2 regions of the Streptomyces sp. NPDC001156 genome follow, and region 1 is predicted to be linked to the other one. Evidence: riboswitches for the same ligand, from Rfam matches in the RefSeq annotation. Region 1 holds a riboswitch; the other holds the start of a gene.
What was found. A riboswitch is a leader RNA that binds a small molecule or an ion and turns the genes downstream of it on or off. The one in region 1 is predicted to bind S-adenosylmethionine.
Positions count from the first base shown of each region.

Region 2: linked by a shared signal. The riboswitch ahead of ACWDA7_RS33820 (amino acid ABC transporter permease) and the one ahead of thrC (threonine synthase) in region 1 are both predicted to bind S-adenosylmethionine.

Region 1 is NZ_JBSFJX010000007.1:118,028-125,525, forward strand. It holds gene ACWDA7_RS06270 (MoaD/ThiS family protein) at 312-587, opposite strand; gene thrC (threonine synthase) at 630-1,910, opposite strand; SAM riboswitch class I at 1,929-2,085, opposite strand; gene ACWDA7_RS06280 (glucosyl-3-phosphoglycerate synthase) at 2,315-3,259, shown strand; gene ACWDA7_RS06285 (alpha,alpha-trehalose-phosphate synthase (UDP-forming)) at 3,345-4,775, shown strand; gene otsB (trehalose-phosphatase) at 4,829-5,686, opposite strand; gene ACWDA7_RS06295 (DUF3263 domain-containing protein) at 5,767-5,994, opposite strand; gene ACWDA7_RS06300 (ABC transporter substrate-binding protein) at 6,186-7,478, opposite strand.
Region 2 is NZ_JBSFJX010000105.1:18,246-25,743, forward strand. It holds gene ACWDA7_RS33800 (pirin family protein) at 1-935, shown strand, start outside; gene ACWDA7_RS33805 (GNAT family N-acetyltransferase) at 958-1,296, shown strand; gene ACWDA7_RS33810 (MarR family winged helix-turn-helix transcriptional regulator) at 1,516-2,031, opposite strand; gene ACWDA7_RS33815 (glutathione S-transferase C-terminal domain-containing protein) at 2,460-3,341, shown strand; SAM riboswitch class IV at 3,429-3,539, shown strand; gene ACWDA7_RS33820 (amino acid ABC transporter permease) at 3,908-4,948, shown strand; gene ACWDA7_RS33825 (amino acid ABC transporter ATP-binding protein) at 4,945-5,730, shown strand; gene ACWDA7_RS33830 (ABC transporter substrate-binding protein) at 5,804-6,829, shown strand; gene ACWDA7_RS33835 (putative leader peptide) at 7,005-7,091, shown strand; gene ACWDA7_RS33840 (LLM class flavin-dependent oxidoreductase) at 7,203-7,498, shown strand, end outside.

The sequences.
Region 1 (7,498 bases):
ACAGGTCAATCGGACGAGAATTCCGGGCAAGACCGGTCGGGAATGTACGGAGAATTCATCCGAATTCAGGGCAAGTCGGGCCCTGCAAAAGGAGCGAATGGCTCAAAAACCCTGCCTACTTTGGCTACTTCTTATCGGCCTACGGCAGGAACTCAGAGCACCCGGCGAGGAAACCGGGAGCGGGTTCCCCAACTGTACCGTGCTCAACCATGCAGAATTGCCCCCTCCGCTTGTCTCACGGAGAGGGCAATTCGATGAACTCTCGGTGACCTGAGTTACCGAGGGTAATGATCGGGCGGGCCGAGTGACCGTCAGCCGCCCGCCACCGCCGGGATGATGGAGACGCCGGCGCCGTCGGGCGTCACGGTTTCGAGACCCTGCTCGAAGCGGACGTCGTCGTCGTTGACGTACACGTTGACGAAGCGGCGCAGCTTGCCCTGATCGTCCAGGACGCGGGCGGCGATGCCGGTGTGGTTCTTCTCCAGGTCGGCGATGACCTCCGCCAGGTTCCCGCCCTCGGCGGGAACCTCGGCCTGGCCGCCGGTGTAGGGGCGCAGGATGGTCGGGATGCGGACAGTGACGCTCATGGGGTGTGACCTCCGGTGGGGTACGGCCGGCGGGACGGGTGCTCAGACGAGCCCGGCCGCACGGAAGGAGTCCAGGTTCGGGCGGATCGTGGCGGTGAGCCCGGTGCCGGCCACCGCGTCCAGCGTCTTGAGACCGTCGCCGGTGTTGAGGACGACCGTCGTCTTCGCCGGATCGAGGACACCGCTCTCGATGAGCTTGCGCGTGACACCGACGGTCACGCCACCGGCCGTCTCGGCGAAGATGCCCTCCGTACGGGCGAGCAGCTTGATGGCATCGACGATCTGATCGTCCGTCACATCCTCCACCGCACCGCCCGTGCGGCGCGCGATGTCGAGGACGTACGGGCCGTCGGCCGGGTTGCCGATCGCCAGCGACTTGGCGATCGTCTTCGGCTTCTGCGGCCGTACGACGTCCTGGCCCGCCTTGAAGGCGACCGACACCGGGGAGCAGCCCTCGGCCTGCGCCCCGAAGATCTTGTAGGGCGTGTCCTCCACGAGCCCCAGCTTGATCAGTTCCTGTAGCCCCTTGTCGATCTTCGTCAGCTGCGAGCCGGAAGCGATCGGAACCACGATCTGGTCGGGCAGCCGCCAGCCGAGCTGCTCGGCGATCTCGTACGCCAGGGTCTTGGACCCCTCCGCGTAGTACGGACGGAGGTTGACGTTGACGAAGCCCCAGCCCTCGCCGGCCGGGTCGCCGATCAGCTCGGAGCAGAAGCGGTTCACGTCGTCGTAGTTGCCCTCGATGCCGACGAGCTGACCGCCGTAGACCGCGGCCATGACGATCTTGCCCTGCTCCAGGTCGTGCGGGATGAAGACGCAGGAGCGAAAGCCGGCCCGTGCCGCCGCGGCACCGACCGCGCCCGCGAGGTTGCCGGTGGAGGAGCAAGAGAGGGTGGTGAAGCCGAAGACGCGCGCGGCCTCCAGCGCCTGGGCGACCACGCGGTCCTTGAAGGAGTGCGTGGGGTTGCCCGAGTCGTCCTTCACGTACAGCCCGCCGGTCACGCCCAGCTCACGCGCCAGGTTGTCCGCCTTGACGAGCTTGGTCCAGCCCGGGTTGAGGTTCGGCTTGCCGGCGACGTCCGCCGGGACCGGCAGCAGCGGCGCATAACGCCAGATGTTGGCGGGGCCGGCCTCGATGCGCTTACGCAGTTCCTCGGTGTCGTAGCCCGAGAAGTCGTACGCGATCTCCAGCGGGCCGAAACACTCCTCGCAGGCGAAGACCGGGCCGAGGGGCACCCGGTGGCCGCACTCACGACACGAGAGAGCCGCGGCGGGACCGAGATTCACGGAGTCGGTGGTGCTTGCAACTGTCTGCACAGCCATGTCAGGCGAGGCCCTTTCTCCTCATCTTCCTCACGACGCATCTCGCCGTGAGACGGATTTGGCACCTTCCCTAGCCGGGAGCCTCGCGAAGACGATCAGGAGCGATCTACGAGAACCGACTGGAGGGTTGCCGGGGCTTCATCGGGCCGTGTCCCTCTGCCCCTCTGGATGAGCGGTATGCGGTTGTTTCACCGTGGTGAGCGACGGCGACCCCCGACATGCGATGGTCACCGGCGTTGTTCAAGACTGTAACCGAAGGCCAGGACAGTTGAGAGAGTCGTCCGAACCGCGAGATGGACGGATCACCACCCGCACCCCATGGGAGTCCCACTCGGGGATCTCTTCCGATCTCTTCCGATCTCTTCTGCCGACCACCGCCGTACGAACGTGAGGAGCCGCAGACTGTGCTGGAAGAAGTCGAGCGCTGGCTGAGCACCCGCTCCTGGTCCCTCGCCGATCGCCCGCTCCACCAGACCCTGGCCGCGAAACGCTCGTCCGGTTCAACGGTCAGTGTGGTGCTGCCCGCGCTCAACGAGGAGGAGACGGTCGGCGACATCGTCGCCGCCATCCGCCACGACCTCATGCAGAAGGTCCCGCTCGTCGACGAGATCGTCGTCGTCGACTCGGGCTCAACCGACCGCACCTCCGAGGTCGCCGCGGCAGCCGGCGCGAAGGTGGTCCACCGCGACGCGATCCTGCCGCGGATCCCGGCCGTGCCCGGCAAGGGCGAGGTGCTGTGGCGGTCCCTGCTCGTCACCCGTGGCGACATCGTCTGCTTCATCGACGCGGACCTGAGGGAGTTCTCCTCGGAGTTCGTCTCCGGAATCGTGGGCCCACTGCTCACCGACCCCGGCGTGGACCTGGTGAAGGCGATGTACGACCGGCCGCTCGGCGCCACGGCCGGCCAGGGCGGACGTGTCACGGAGATGATGGCGCGCCCGCTGCTCAACATGCACTGGCCCCAGCTGGCCGGATTCGTACAGCCGCTCGGCGGCGAGTACGCGGCCCGCCGTTCCCTGCTGGAACGGCTGCCGTTCCCGGTCGGGTACGGGGTGGAGCTCGGCATGCTGGTCGACGCCCTGCACCTGGTGGGCCTGGACGCCCTCGCCCAGGTCGACGTGGGGGTGCGCAAGCACCGCCACCAGGACGGACAGGCGCTCGGCCGCATGGCCGCCGCGATCTACCGCACCGCACAGCTCCGGCTGGCCCGCGGCCATCTGATCCGCCCGTCCCTCACCCAGTTCGAACGGGTGGCGGGTGGGTTCGAGCCACGGACGTACTCGGTGGACACCGAGGAGCGCCCGCCGATGGAACAGATCGCCGAGTACATGGAACGAAAGGCGGCCTGAATGGCTCCGGAACCCGTTGTATACGGCTCCACATACGGCTGAATGGAACGTTTGAGCGTTTAGGCTCCGGGCTAGGTTTCGTGGCATGGCTTCCCCGCACACGGCTTCCGTACTTGTCGCCTCCAACCGCGGCCCGGTCTCGTACGCGCTGGACGAGAGGGGGGAGCTCACCGCCAAGCGGGGCGGTGGCGGACTGGTCTCCGGACTGTCGGCGATCGGCCCGGACACGGACGCCGTCTGGATCTGCTCCGCCCTGAACGACGCCGACCGTGAGGCCGTCCGGCGCACGGGCGGTGCGCTCGATCCGGCCGACACCGGCGGGCAGCGCGTACGGATGCTCGACATCGACGCGCAGGTGCACGCCGACGCGTACAACGGCATCGCGAACTCGGTGCTGTGGTTCGTGCACCACATGCTGTATCAGACGCCGCTCGAGCCGGTCTTCGACACGACGTTCCGGCGCCAGTGGAAGGCCTACGAGGAGTACAACCGCGCGTTCGCCGAGGCGCTCGCCCAGGAGGCGGGCCAGGGCGCGGCGGTCCTGATCCAGGACTACCACCTCACCCTGGCCCCCCTGATGCTCCGCGGTCTGCGCCCGGACCTGCGGATCGGTCACTTCTCGCACACTCCGTGGGCGCCGCCGGAGTACTTCCGGATGCTGCCCGACGACATCGCGGCGCAGGTGCTCGGCGGGATCCTGGGCGCCGACCGGGCGGCGTTCCTGACGCAGCGCTGGGCGGACGCGTTCACCGAGTGCTGCCACGCGGTCCTCGGCCCCGGCATCGCCTCGGGCACGCGCATCGGTGTGCACGGACTGGGCGCTGACGCCGACTTCCTGCGGTGGCGGGCGCACCAGCCGGACGTGAACGAGCGGATGGCGGCGCTGCGGCAGCAGATCGGCGCGGCCCCCGACGGCAGGCCCCGGAAGACGATCGTGCGGGTGGACCGCACCGAGCTGTCGAAGAACATCGTGCGCGGGCTGCTGGCGTACGAGGAGTTGCTGGAATCCCGTCCCGAATGGCGCGAACGGGTCGTCCACATCGCCTTCGCGTACCCCTCCCGCCAGGACCTGGCCGTCTACCGGGACTACACCGCGGAGGTGGAGCGGGTGGCGACGGAGATCAACTCGCGGTACGGCACCGCGGACTGGACTCCGGTCGAGCTGCATGTGAAGGACGACTTCGCGCGCTCGCTGGCCGCGTACCGGCTGGCGGACGTGGCCCTGGTGAACCCGATCCGGGACGGTATGAACCTGGTCGCCAAGGAGGTCCCTGTGGTCTCCGACGAGGGCTGCGCACTGGTGCTGTCCCGGGAGGCAGGGGCGTTCGAGGAACTGGCCGAGGACGCGGTGCCGGTGAACCCGTACGACATCGGGGGCATGGCGGCGGCCCTGCACCATGCACTGTCCATGGGACCGGGTGAGCGCGCGGAGCGCACGAAGCGGTTGGCCGCGCAGGCCACGGCGCTGCCTCCGGCCCGGTGGTTCCTGGAACAGCTGGCCGCGCTGGAGGGTTGAGCGGTCCGCTCCGGGCCGCGGGCCGCTCGTGCCGGCGGCCCACCCCCTCGCCCCTATCGGGGCGGTTCGGCGAGCCGCTGTGCCAACGACCTCAGCAGCCGCACCACTCCTCCGGGGCCGTCGACCACCAGATCCGCGCGTTCGGCCAGTTCGGTGACCTCCTCGCTGCCGCTGCAGACGAGGAGGCCGGGCACGCCGTCCGAGCGGAGCTTTTCGACGGCCGCGAAGGCGGACAGGTCACCGAGGTCGTCGCCGGCGTACATGACCGCTCCCGCGCCGATCTCGCGCAGGTACTCCAGCAGGGCCACCCCCTTGTCCATGCCCGGCGGGCGCAGCTCCAGGACCATGCGGCCCGGCTCGACGATCAGCCCGTGCCGGGTGGCGAGGTCGGTGAGAGGTTCGCGCAGGGCCTCGAAAGCGGCTTGCGGATCCTCGGCGCGGCGGGTGTGCACGGCGACGGCGCGCCCCTTCTCCTCGATCCACGTCCCCCTCCAGGCTCCGATCCGGTCGAGGACGCCGGGGAGTTCGGCGCGGACGGCGGCGACACCGGGATGCGGGGCGGGGGCGTCGACGGTGCCGGTGCGGGCGTCCCAGCGTTCGGCGCCGTAATGGCCGAGGACCACGAGGTGTTCGAGTCCGGGAACGTCCGCGAAGCCGCCGTGGCGGACGGCGACGCCGGCCGGACGGCCGGTGACGACCGCGACGGAGGCGACCTTGGGGGCGAGGGCCGCGAGGGCCGGCACCGCGTCGGGGTGGGCGCGGGCCTGATCGGGGTCGGGGACGATCGGGGCGAGCGTCCCGTCGAAGTCGAAGGCGAGAACGGCCCGCTCGGGCCGGGCGAGGATGGCGTCGAGACCGTCGCGCCCCGCCGGAGTGGCGGGCGTCGGCAAGGAGTCCGTGTGGCTGCCCATGACACGACCCTATCCGCGCGAGGGCGGGCTCACGCATGGCTCGGGGACGCGCGGGCGGCGCGCCCCGCCGCGCGGCGCGCTCAGCGCTCGGCGCGGCGGGACTCGCGGACGCGGCGGAGCCGGTTGACGGTGACCGGGGCGTGCGCCAGGGCTCTCGGATCGTCGAGGAGGGCGTTGAGCAGCTGGTAGTACCGGACCGGGGCGAGACCGAGCTGCTCGCGTATGGCACGCTCCTTGGCCCCCGGGCCGGAGAAACCGCGTCCCTCCAGAGCGAGGATGGCCTTCTCGCGGGGGGTGAGGTCGTCCATGGAGGAACCGTAGCCGCAGGGTCCGACAGCCGGCCCGTCGCGGACCCCCCAACCCCTCGGCCGAAGCCGAGGGGGAGATCGAGGGGCGAGAGCGAGGACAGGCCGGTCGGGCCGCCCGGGGCACGGGGGCGAGGCCCCCTGGGACTGATCCCTGAGCCGACCGACACCTTTCCCGCCTGCCCCGCCTGAGGCTAGCCCGCGGAGCTGTTGTCGGCCGTCACCGCCGACCGCTGCAGCCCGCCCAGGATCGCCGCCGGGCTGCCGCCGGGGCCGACCGCCCTGCCTATCTGCTGCTTGATGTCCGCGCTGACGCCCGCCCAGGACGTCTTGCCGGCGGGATACAGCTCCGAGGTCGGCAGTTCCTCGAGGAAGGGCGACAGATCCGCGTCCTTGGGCGACGCCGCCATCGTCTCCTGCGCCGAGCTCGTGACCGGCAGCAGGTCGTACTCCCGCGAGAGGGCCAGCACGTTCTTCTCGTCGTACACGTAGTCGAGGAACGCGCGGATCTGGTCCTGGTGGCCGCCCTGCCTGAACGCCGTCATCCAGTCCGCCACGCCCATCGTGGACTTCGCCCGGCCGTCGGCCCCCGGCATCGGCACCATGCCGAACCGCACGCCCTTCGCCCGCGCCGTCTTCATCAGTGAGGGATGCCCATTCAGCATGCCGACCTCGCCCCGGGTGAAGGCGGCGAAGGCGTCGGCGCGGTTCAGCTTCCCCGGCGCGACGGGACCCGTCAGGCCCTTGTCCACCAGCTCGTCCTTGAGCCAGTCGAAGGTGGCCACGTTCTGGGCGGAGTCGAGGTCGTAGGAACCGAAGCCGTCCAGGTATCCGTCGCCGCCGCTGAGCAGCCACTGCATCGTCTCCGCCTGCGCCTCCTCCGGGCCCAGCGGCAGCGCATACGGGAACTTCACCCCTTTGGCCTTCAGCGCCCGCGCGTCCGCCGCCAGTTCGCTCCAGCTCGTCGGAGGGGTGATTCCCGCCTCGGAGAACAGCGTCTTGTTGTAGAAGAGGAGCCGTGTCGACGCCGCGAACGGCATGCCGTACTGAACGCGGTTCACCTTGCCGGCGTCGCTCAGTTCGGAGGCGAAGTCAGCCTGGACGGGGATCGAGAGCACCTCGTCGGCCCGGTACAGCTTCCCCGCCGCCCCGTAGTCCGCGTACGCCCCGATCTGCGCCATGTCCGGCGCATGGCCCGCGGCGACCATCTCCTTGACCTTGCGGTCCACCTCGTTCCAGGAGTAGACGCCGACCTCGACCTTGATCCCCGGGTGCTCCGCCTCGAAGTCGTGGACCAGCTTGTCCCAGTACTTCTTGGAGCTGTTCGCCGGTGAGTTCCCGTAGTCCGCGGCCACCAGCCGCAGCGTCACGTCAGCGGAGCCGGCCGGGCCTCCGCAGGCCGCCAGAGTCCCCGTCGCTCCCAGAGCGGACACCGCCGCGATCAGACCCTGCTGCCATGTCGTCCTACGCGTCCTGCGCCGCTGCACTTTTCTAGACCAACCCTGTT
Region 2 (7,498 bases), on a different contig from region 1:
ACCGGCGGGAGGCGAAGGTGCCGGAGATAGAGGTGCTCACCCCGCGCGAGGTGCCGCTGGGCGGCCCACGGGCGATGCCGGTGCGGCGCACGCTGCCCCAGCGGGCCCGGACCCTGATCGGAGCCTGGTGCTTCGCGGACCACTACGGTCCTGACGACGTCGCGAAGACCGGTGGCATGGACGTCGCCCCGCACCCGCACACCGGGCTGCAGACGGTGAGCTGGCTGTTCAGCGGGGAGATCGAGCACCGTGACAGCCTGGGCAGCCACGCCTTCGTGCGGCCCGGTGAGCTGAACCTGATGACGGGCGGGTACGGCATCAGCCACTCGGAGGTGTCGACCCCGGGAACCACCGTCCTGCACGGTGTGCAGCTGTGGGTGGCACTCCCCGGGGAACACCGGCACACCGCACGGGACTTCCAGCACCACGTGCCCGAGCCACTCCGGATCGACGGCGCCGAACTCCGGGTCTTCCTCGGCTCCCTGGCCGGGCACGCCTCCCCGGTGCGGACCTTCACACCGCTGCTCGGGGCCGAGATCGTCCTCGATGCGGGTGCGGCGATCACGCTCGCCGTGGACCCGGACTTCGAGCATGGTCTCCTTGTCGACCACGGCGACGTCCGCATGGCCGACACCCTGCTGCACCCGGCGGAGTTGGGGTACGCCGCACCGGGCACCGAGACCTTGACACTGGTCAACGAGACCGCGGACACGGCTCGGACGGTTCTGCTCGGCGGCACCCCCTTCGAGGAAGAGATCGTCATGTGGTGGAATTTCATCGGCCGCAGCCATGACGACATCGTGCGGGCCCGCGAGGAATGGCAGAACGCCTCCGACCGCTTCGGCGCGGTCGAAGGGTACCCGGGAGATCGCCTTCCCGCCCCAGCCCTGCCGAACGCCGTCATCACGCCGCGCAAGAACCCAGCGCGCCGCTGACCTCCAGACGAAAGGCATCCCGATGAGCCAGCCGTCCGCCGCTCCCACCGTCGAGCGGGTAGACGCCAAACAGCGTTACGAGATCCTGGTCGACGGCCGGCGCGCCGGTCTGACCGCCTACCGCGACCGCGGCGACCAGCGCGTCTTCTACCACACGGTGGTCGACGACGCCTTCGCCGGACAGGGCCTGGCCTCTCAGCTCGTCCAGCAGGCGCTGACCGACGTACGGGAGTCCGGGAAGCGGATCGTGCCGGTCTGCCCCTACGTCGCCAAGTTCCTCAAGAGGCACGAGGAGTTCGCCGACATCACCGACCCCGCCACCCCCGACGTCCTGGAGTGGCTGGACGGGGAACTGGGCTGAGGTCCGGGCTGTCACGGCGGCCTCCCGCCGCCACAGGAGGGCGGTCCGGCCCGGTGCCGGGCCGCCCGGAGTCCGCGTTGCCAGGGCCTCGCGGACTCCGCCGCGCGTGGGGGGGAGCCCGTACCGGCGGCCGTCACGGGTGGGCAACCCGCGGGCAACCCGTACCGCCGGTTGTCAGAGGTGGAGGGCGACGCAGCGTGACGCGCCCTTGTGCGGCCGTCAGACGGCCGTGTCGGACCCGGCGGCGGAGGCCTCGGCCACCTCGGGCAGCAGGCCGCGCAGCGACTCGCACTGCCGGTCGTCGATCATCCCGTGCACGGCCTCGGTGACGGTCTCGGCCAGCGTCGGAGAGACCTCCCGCAGCAGCCGTCGACCCTTGTCCGTGAGGGCGACCTCGATGCCCCGCTTGTCGCCGCACACCGAACGCCGGGTCACCAGGTCCGCGTGCTGCAGACAGGCGATCTGGTAGGTCAGGCGGGTCTTGGGGCGGCCCAGCGACTCGGCGATCCGCGACATGCGCAGAGCGGCGCCGGGCTGGTCGGCGAGCAGGCACAGCACCAGGAACTCGTCGTGCGAGACCCCGAGCGACTCCTTGACCTGGGAACGCAGCCGCTGCTCGATCGCCCCGGCAGCGGCCAGCAACTGCATCCAGGCGCGCAGTTCGGCCGGCAGCAGCGTGTCCTCGGCCGACCCTTCGCATGCGGGCTGGTCGGCGGGGGCGGAGGAGTCGGCCATGGTCCCCGAGTCTACCGGCCGTCCAGATATGGACACGGGCCCGACAGATGGGGAAATGGGACGGACCGACCGGGGACGAACCACCGCGATCCGATTCGCCGGGCTCCCTCGCTCTCACACTGCGGACGGCCCCCTTGACGCAGACCGGAGCCCGCTCGACACTCCAATGGGGATTTCCTAGCGAACAGGTAGGGAAACATGGGACGCCTGGAGCCGGTCATCGGCCGTGTGCACCGCACACGTCGGCAGTCCCTTCTTCTGACCTCCCGCCGTCACATCGATCTGCTGCGGGTCTGCAGCGCGGCCGGCGCCTCGAGCTGAACCGGCCGTGCCGGAACCCCGCGCCCCGTCGTGCGGGCCGGGGAGCGTCACCTGCCCGCCAGGCCGCCACCCTCCGCATCTTCGCGTACCAGTACCCGGGGAGAGACATGTCCGCCCATGCCCTGACCGCACTCCCGCCGTCGTCCGTCCCGGCCTTCCGGGGCCGCATCGGCCGCGACGCACGCAGCGGCCACTACGCGGTACCGCGCCGCTACCGGCTCCACCTGTCGCTGTCCTGTCCGCACTGTCTGCGGACAGCCATCACCCACAGCCTCCTCGGTCTCGACGAGGTCTGCCCCGTGACCTTCCTGCCCGCGGTGCCAGACGGCCCCGGCGGCGAGCACTCCGCGCTGCGCCCGCTGTACGAGGCGAGCGCCCACCGCTACCCTGGGGCGGCCGTCGCGCCCGTGCTCAGCGACGACTGGTCGGGCCGGATCGTCAGCACGCACGCCCCGGACATCATGCGCGACCTGGCCCGGCACTTCGGCGCCGGCCGCGATGCGCTGTACCCGCAGGGCGCCGACGCCGAGCTCGAGGGTGTGCGCCGCCTGTGCGAGCAGGGCCTCGAGGCGGCCGCACAGCGTGCCGGTCGCGCCGATGCCGGTGCGGAGGAGCGGGCCGACGCGCTCACCTCGCTGCTGTGCACCCTGCGGTCGCTGGAGGGCCGGCTGGAGCGCCAGGAATACGTGCTGGGCGACCAACTCACCGCTGGCGACGTGGAGTTGTGGGTGAGCCTGGTGCAACTGGACACCGTGCACCGCTGGCACCTGGACGCAGGTGCGGTGCACCGCATAGCCGGCCACCCGCGTCTGTGGGCCTACGCCCGCCGGCTGGCCGCCCGTCCGGCCTTCGGCCCGCACCTCGACCTCGACGGCATCGCCCGTCGGCACCACGCGCGCTGCCGTGGTCTCGAGGCCGCGGGGGCGGCGGTGCAGATCCTCGACTGGGCCGCGCACGTGCCCGACAGCGCACCGGCACGGGCCAGTTGACGGCGTGTCCGTCCGTAGGCTGATGTATCACCTGATGGACGCACATTGACATCGGTTCCCGGGCCTGACTTACTTACGGCTCAGAACGGTCATGAGCGTCAGCGACAAGCCCTGGCTTGCTGACCGGCAACCCTCGCGCCGCGGTGGGGTGCCCCAGGTGACGACCGGACCGGGATGACGTTTCGGTAAGCGCGAGGCCCAAGGGGCCAGGACAGCGACAGGTGGCGGACATGTACGCAGCTTCCAGGACGGCCGCACGCCGTCCTCAGTGCTGCGTACAGCCGTACGCACAGTTGCTCGTCGCCAACCGGGCCGTCGACCTTCTGCGCGTCAGCAGCGCACTGTGTACCGCACCGGGCCGCGCCCGCTGTCGGGGCTGACTACTTCCACCAGCCCCGCCTCCGTGACGAACACCGCTTGAGCGGTGTGCCGTTGTCCGCCCAGCCCCCGGTTCCGTGCGACCCCGTGCGCTGCCCCGCTCCGCAGAGCGATCCCCGCCCTGCCGGCCTGTCGTGGCCACGCACCGCCGCCGCGGTCCCCGGGTGTCCGAGTTGCCGGAGCCCTCCATGACTGAACCCCCAGGCACAGCCGTGTCCGTCGACGCCCTGCCGATGGCCGAAGCCACCGCCGACGTCACGCCCACCACTCCAGCCCACCCGGTCCGCGACCCCTCGCCGGACGCTTCCGGCCGACCGCTCACCGCCCAGCGGGTACGACCCCTGCGCCGCCCCGGCCGCTGGATCGCCACGGCCGTGGTGCTGGTCCTGGTGGCCCAGTTCGTCCACGGCCTGGTCTCGAACCCCTTCTACCAGTGGGACCGGTTCGCCTATTGGTTCCTGCGCCCCACCATCCTCGACGGACTGCTGATCACTCTCGAAGTCGCCGCGCTCAGCGCCGTGTCCGGCCTGCTCGGCGGCATCGTCCTGGCGCTCGCGCGGCTCTCCCGGAGCCCCGTGCTGCGCGCCGTCAGCTGGACCTACGTATGGGCGTTGCGGTCCGTACCCCTGATCGTCGTGCTGATCTTCCTCTACAACTTCAGCGCGCTGTACCGGACGGTGAGCATCGGCGTGCCCTTCGGCCCCGCCTTCCTCACCTTCGACGAGTCCAGGCTGGCCACCGACATGGCCGTCGCCGTGGTCGGTCTGAGCCTCAACGAGGCCGCGTACGCGGCGGAGGTCGTCCGGGGCGGCATCCTCTCCGTCGACCAGGGCCAGCACGAGGCCGCCGCCGCCCTCGGCCTGCCCAGGGGCCACCAGTTCAGGAAAATCGTCTTCCCGCAGGCCCTCAGGTCCATCACCCCGAACTACGTCAACCAGCTGATCGGACTGATCAAGGGCACCTCGCTGGTGTTCTACGTCTCGCTGCTCGATCTGTTCGGCTCGGCGCAGACCATGGGCAGCACCTACCCCGGCGACATCGTGCCGCTGCTGCTGGTCGTCACCGTCTGGTACCTGATCCTCACGAGCATCGTGTCCGTCGTCCAGTTCTACGTCGAGCGGCACTACGCCCGGGGCGCCACCCGCACCCTGCCGTCGACCCCGTTGCAGAGGCTGCGCACCGGTCTGCGTGAGCTGCGGGAACGTGCACGCAGGGAGGCCGCCGTATGACCGCCCAGACGCTCGAAACGCACTCCTCGGCGGTCGAGGTGCACGATGTGCACAAGTGGTACGGCGCCCACCGGGTGCTGGACGGCATCGATTTGACGGTACGTCCCGGCGAGGTGACCGTGATCCTCGGACCCTCCGGCTCGGGCAAGTCCACCCTGCTGCGGGTGATCAACCACCTGGAGAAGCCCGAACGCGGCTATGTCAGCGTGGGCGGCGAGCCCATCGGCGTCCGCCGGCACGGCGACCGCCTCAAGGAGCTGAGCGAGCGGGTCATCCTGGCCCAGCGCAGTCGCATCGGCTTCGTCTTCCAGAACTTCAACCTCTTTCCGCACCTGACCGTGTTGGACAACGTGGCCCTGGCTCCGAGCGCGACCGGCAGTCTGACCAGGCCCGAAGCCGAGGAACTCGCCCGCGAACTGCTCGCCCGGGTCGGACTCGCCGACCGGGCCGGGGCCTATCCGCGGCAGTTGTCCGGCGGCCAGCAGCAGCGGGTGGCCATCGCCCGCGCGCTCGCCCTGCGCCCCGGTGTGATCCTCTTCGACGAGCCCACCTCCGCCCTCGACCCCGAACTCGTCGGCGAAGTGCTGGCTGTCATCAAGGACCTGGCCGACGGCGGCACCACACTCCTCATCGTCACGCACGAGATCGCCTTCGCACGGGAGATCGCCGACCGGGTGGTCTTCATGGACGGCGGCCGCATCGTCGAGCAGGGGCCGCCCGCCGAGGTCCTCGGCAATCCACGGCACGAGCGGACCCGGGACTTCCTGAGCAAGGTGCTCTGAAGCCCGCGGCCTCGCCAATCCCCAAGTCTCCCCCCACGCCCTCATTTTCACCGCCCACCGGACAAGGACAGCCATGCCTGCGCTCAGTCTCCGACGCCGAATCCTTCGCGGTCTCACCGCGGGAACCGCCGTAGTCACCCTCGCCGCCGGGCTCGCCGCGTGCGGGGGTGACAGCGACGCCGCCACCACCACGGACAGCGTCTCCTCCGGCACGGTCACCGTGGGCCGGCTCTCCAACGGCGCCGCGCAACAGACCACCCTCAAGGTGCCCGAGGTCACGTCCATCAGTGCCGAGCTGCCCGCGGCCGTCCGCAAGAGCGGCAAGCTGGAGATAGGCGTCGGCGCCCTGCCCTCCGGCTTCCCGCCGCTGGCCTACGTGGGCGGTGACCAGAAGAGCCTCACCGGCGCCGAACCCGACCTCGGCCGCCTGGTGGCCGCGGTGCTCGGGCTCACGCCCGAGGTGAAGAACTCGACCTGGGAGAACCTCTTCGTCGGCATCGACAGCGGAAAGGTCGACGTCGCCTTCTCGAATGTCACCGACACCGAGGAACGCAAGAAGAAGTACGAGTTCGCCTCCTACCGCCAGGACAACCTCGGCTGGGAGGTGCCCAAGAAGAGCACCTGGAACTTCGGCGGCCACTACGAGAACCTCGCGGGCAGGACCGTCTCCGTCGGCTCCGGCACCAACCAGGAGAAGCTCCTGCTGGAGTGGAAGGCCAAGCTGGCCAAGGAGGGCAAGCAGCTCACCGTCAAGTACTTCCAGGACCAGAACAGCACCTACCTGGCGCTGGCCGGCGGAAAGATCGACGCGTACTTCGGTCCCAACCCCGGTATCGCCTACCACATCACTCAGGTCGCGAACACGCCGCAGGCGACCCGGAGCGCGGGCACGTTCTCCGGCGCCGGCGAGACGCTCCAGGGTCTGATCGCTGCGGCCGCGAAGAAGGACAGCGGGCTGGCCAAGCCCCTCGCAGACGCCATCAACCACCTGATCGAGAACGGCCAGCACGCCAAGTGGCTTGCCGCCTGGAACCTCTCGAACGAGGCCGTCACCAAGTCCGAGATCAACCCGCCCGGCCTGCCGCTCGACAATTCCTGATCCCCGCGGCACCGCGACCGGCCGCACCTCGCACCCGTGTGGGCATCGGGCACCGCCATCGGGGCCGGATGCCCGGCCGGTGGTCGCACACAGGAACAGAGACGGCGACCAGGGCGTTGTCACGGGGAGATGTGCCCGGCGCGCCCGCCGCGCCCGACATACGGAGGTGACGGACGTGACACATGCACCGCGCACCGTCCGCCTGCACTCCCGGCCCCACATCGATCTGCTGCGCGTGGCCGGCGCGCTCTGTCGCTCCTGACCCCTCCCCGGCCCGGGCCGGGGCTCTCATCCCGCTTCGCTCGCCCGCCGCCGTACCCGGCTTGCGCAAGGGGTCGGCGATCCCGTACGGAATTCAGGAAGGCACCCACTCGTGTCCTCAACTGCTCCTTCCCTTCTGCATCTTGCCGTCGCCTTGGAGGGCACCGGCTGGCACCCGGCCTCCTGGCGGGAACCGGTGGCCCGGCCCGGGGACCTGTTCACCGCCGGCTACTGGGTGGACCTCGTCGCCGAGGCCGAGCGCGGCCTGATCGACTTCGTGACCTTCGAGGACGGCCTCGGCCCGCAGTCCTCGCACTTCCTGGACCCGGACGAACGCACCGACCAGGTCCGCGGACGCCTCGACGCTCTGCTGACCGCGGCACGGGTCGCTCCTCTGACACGGCACAT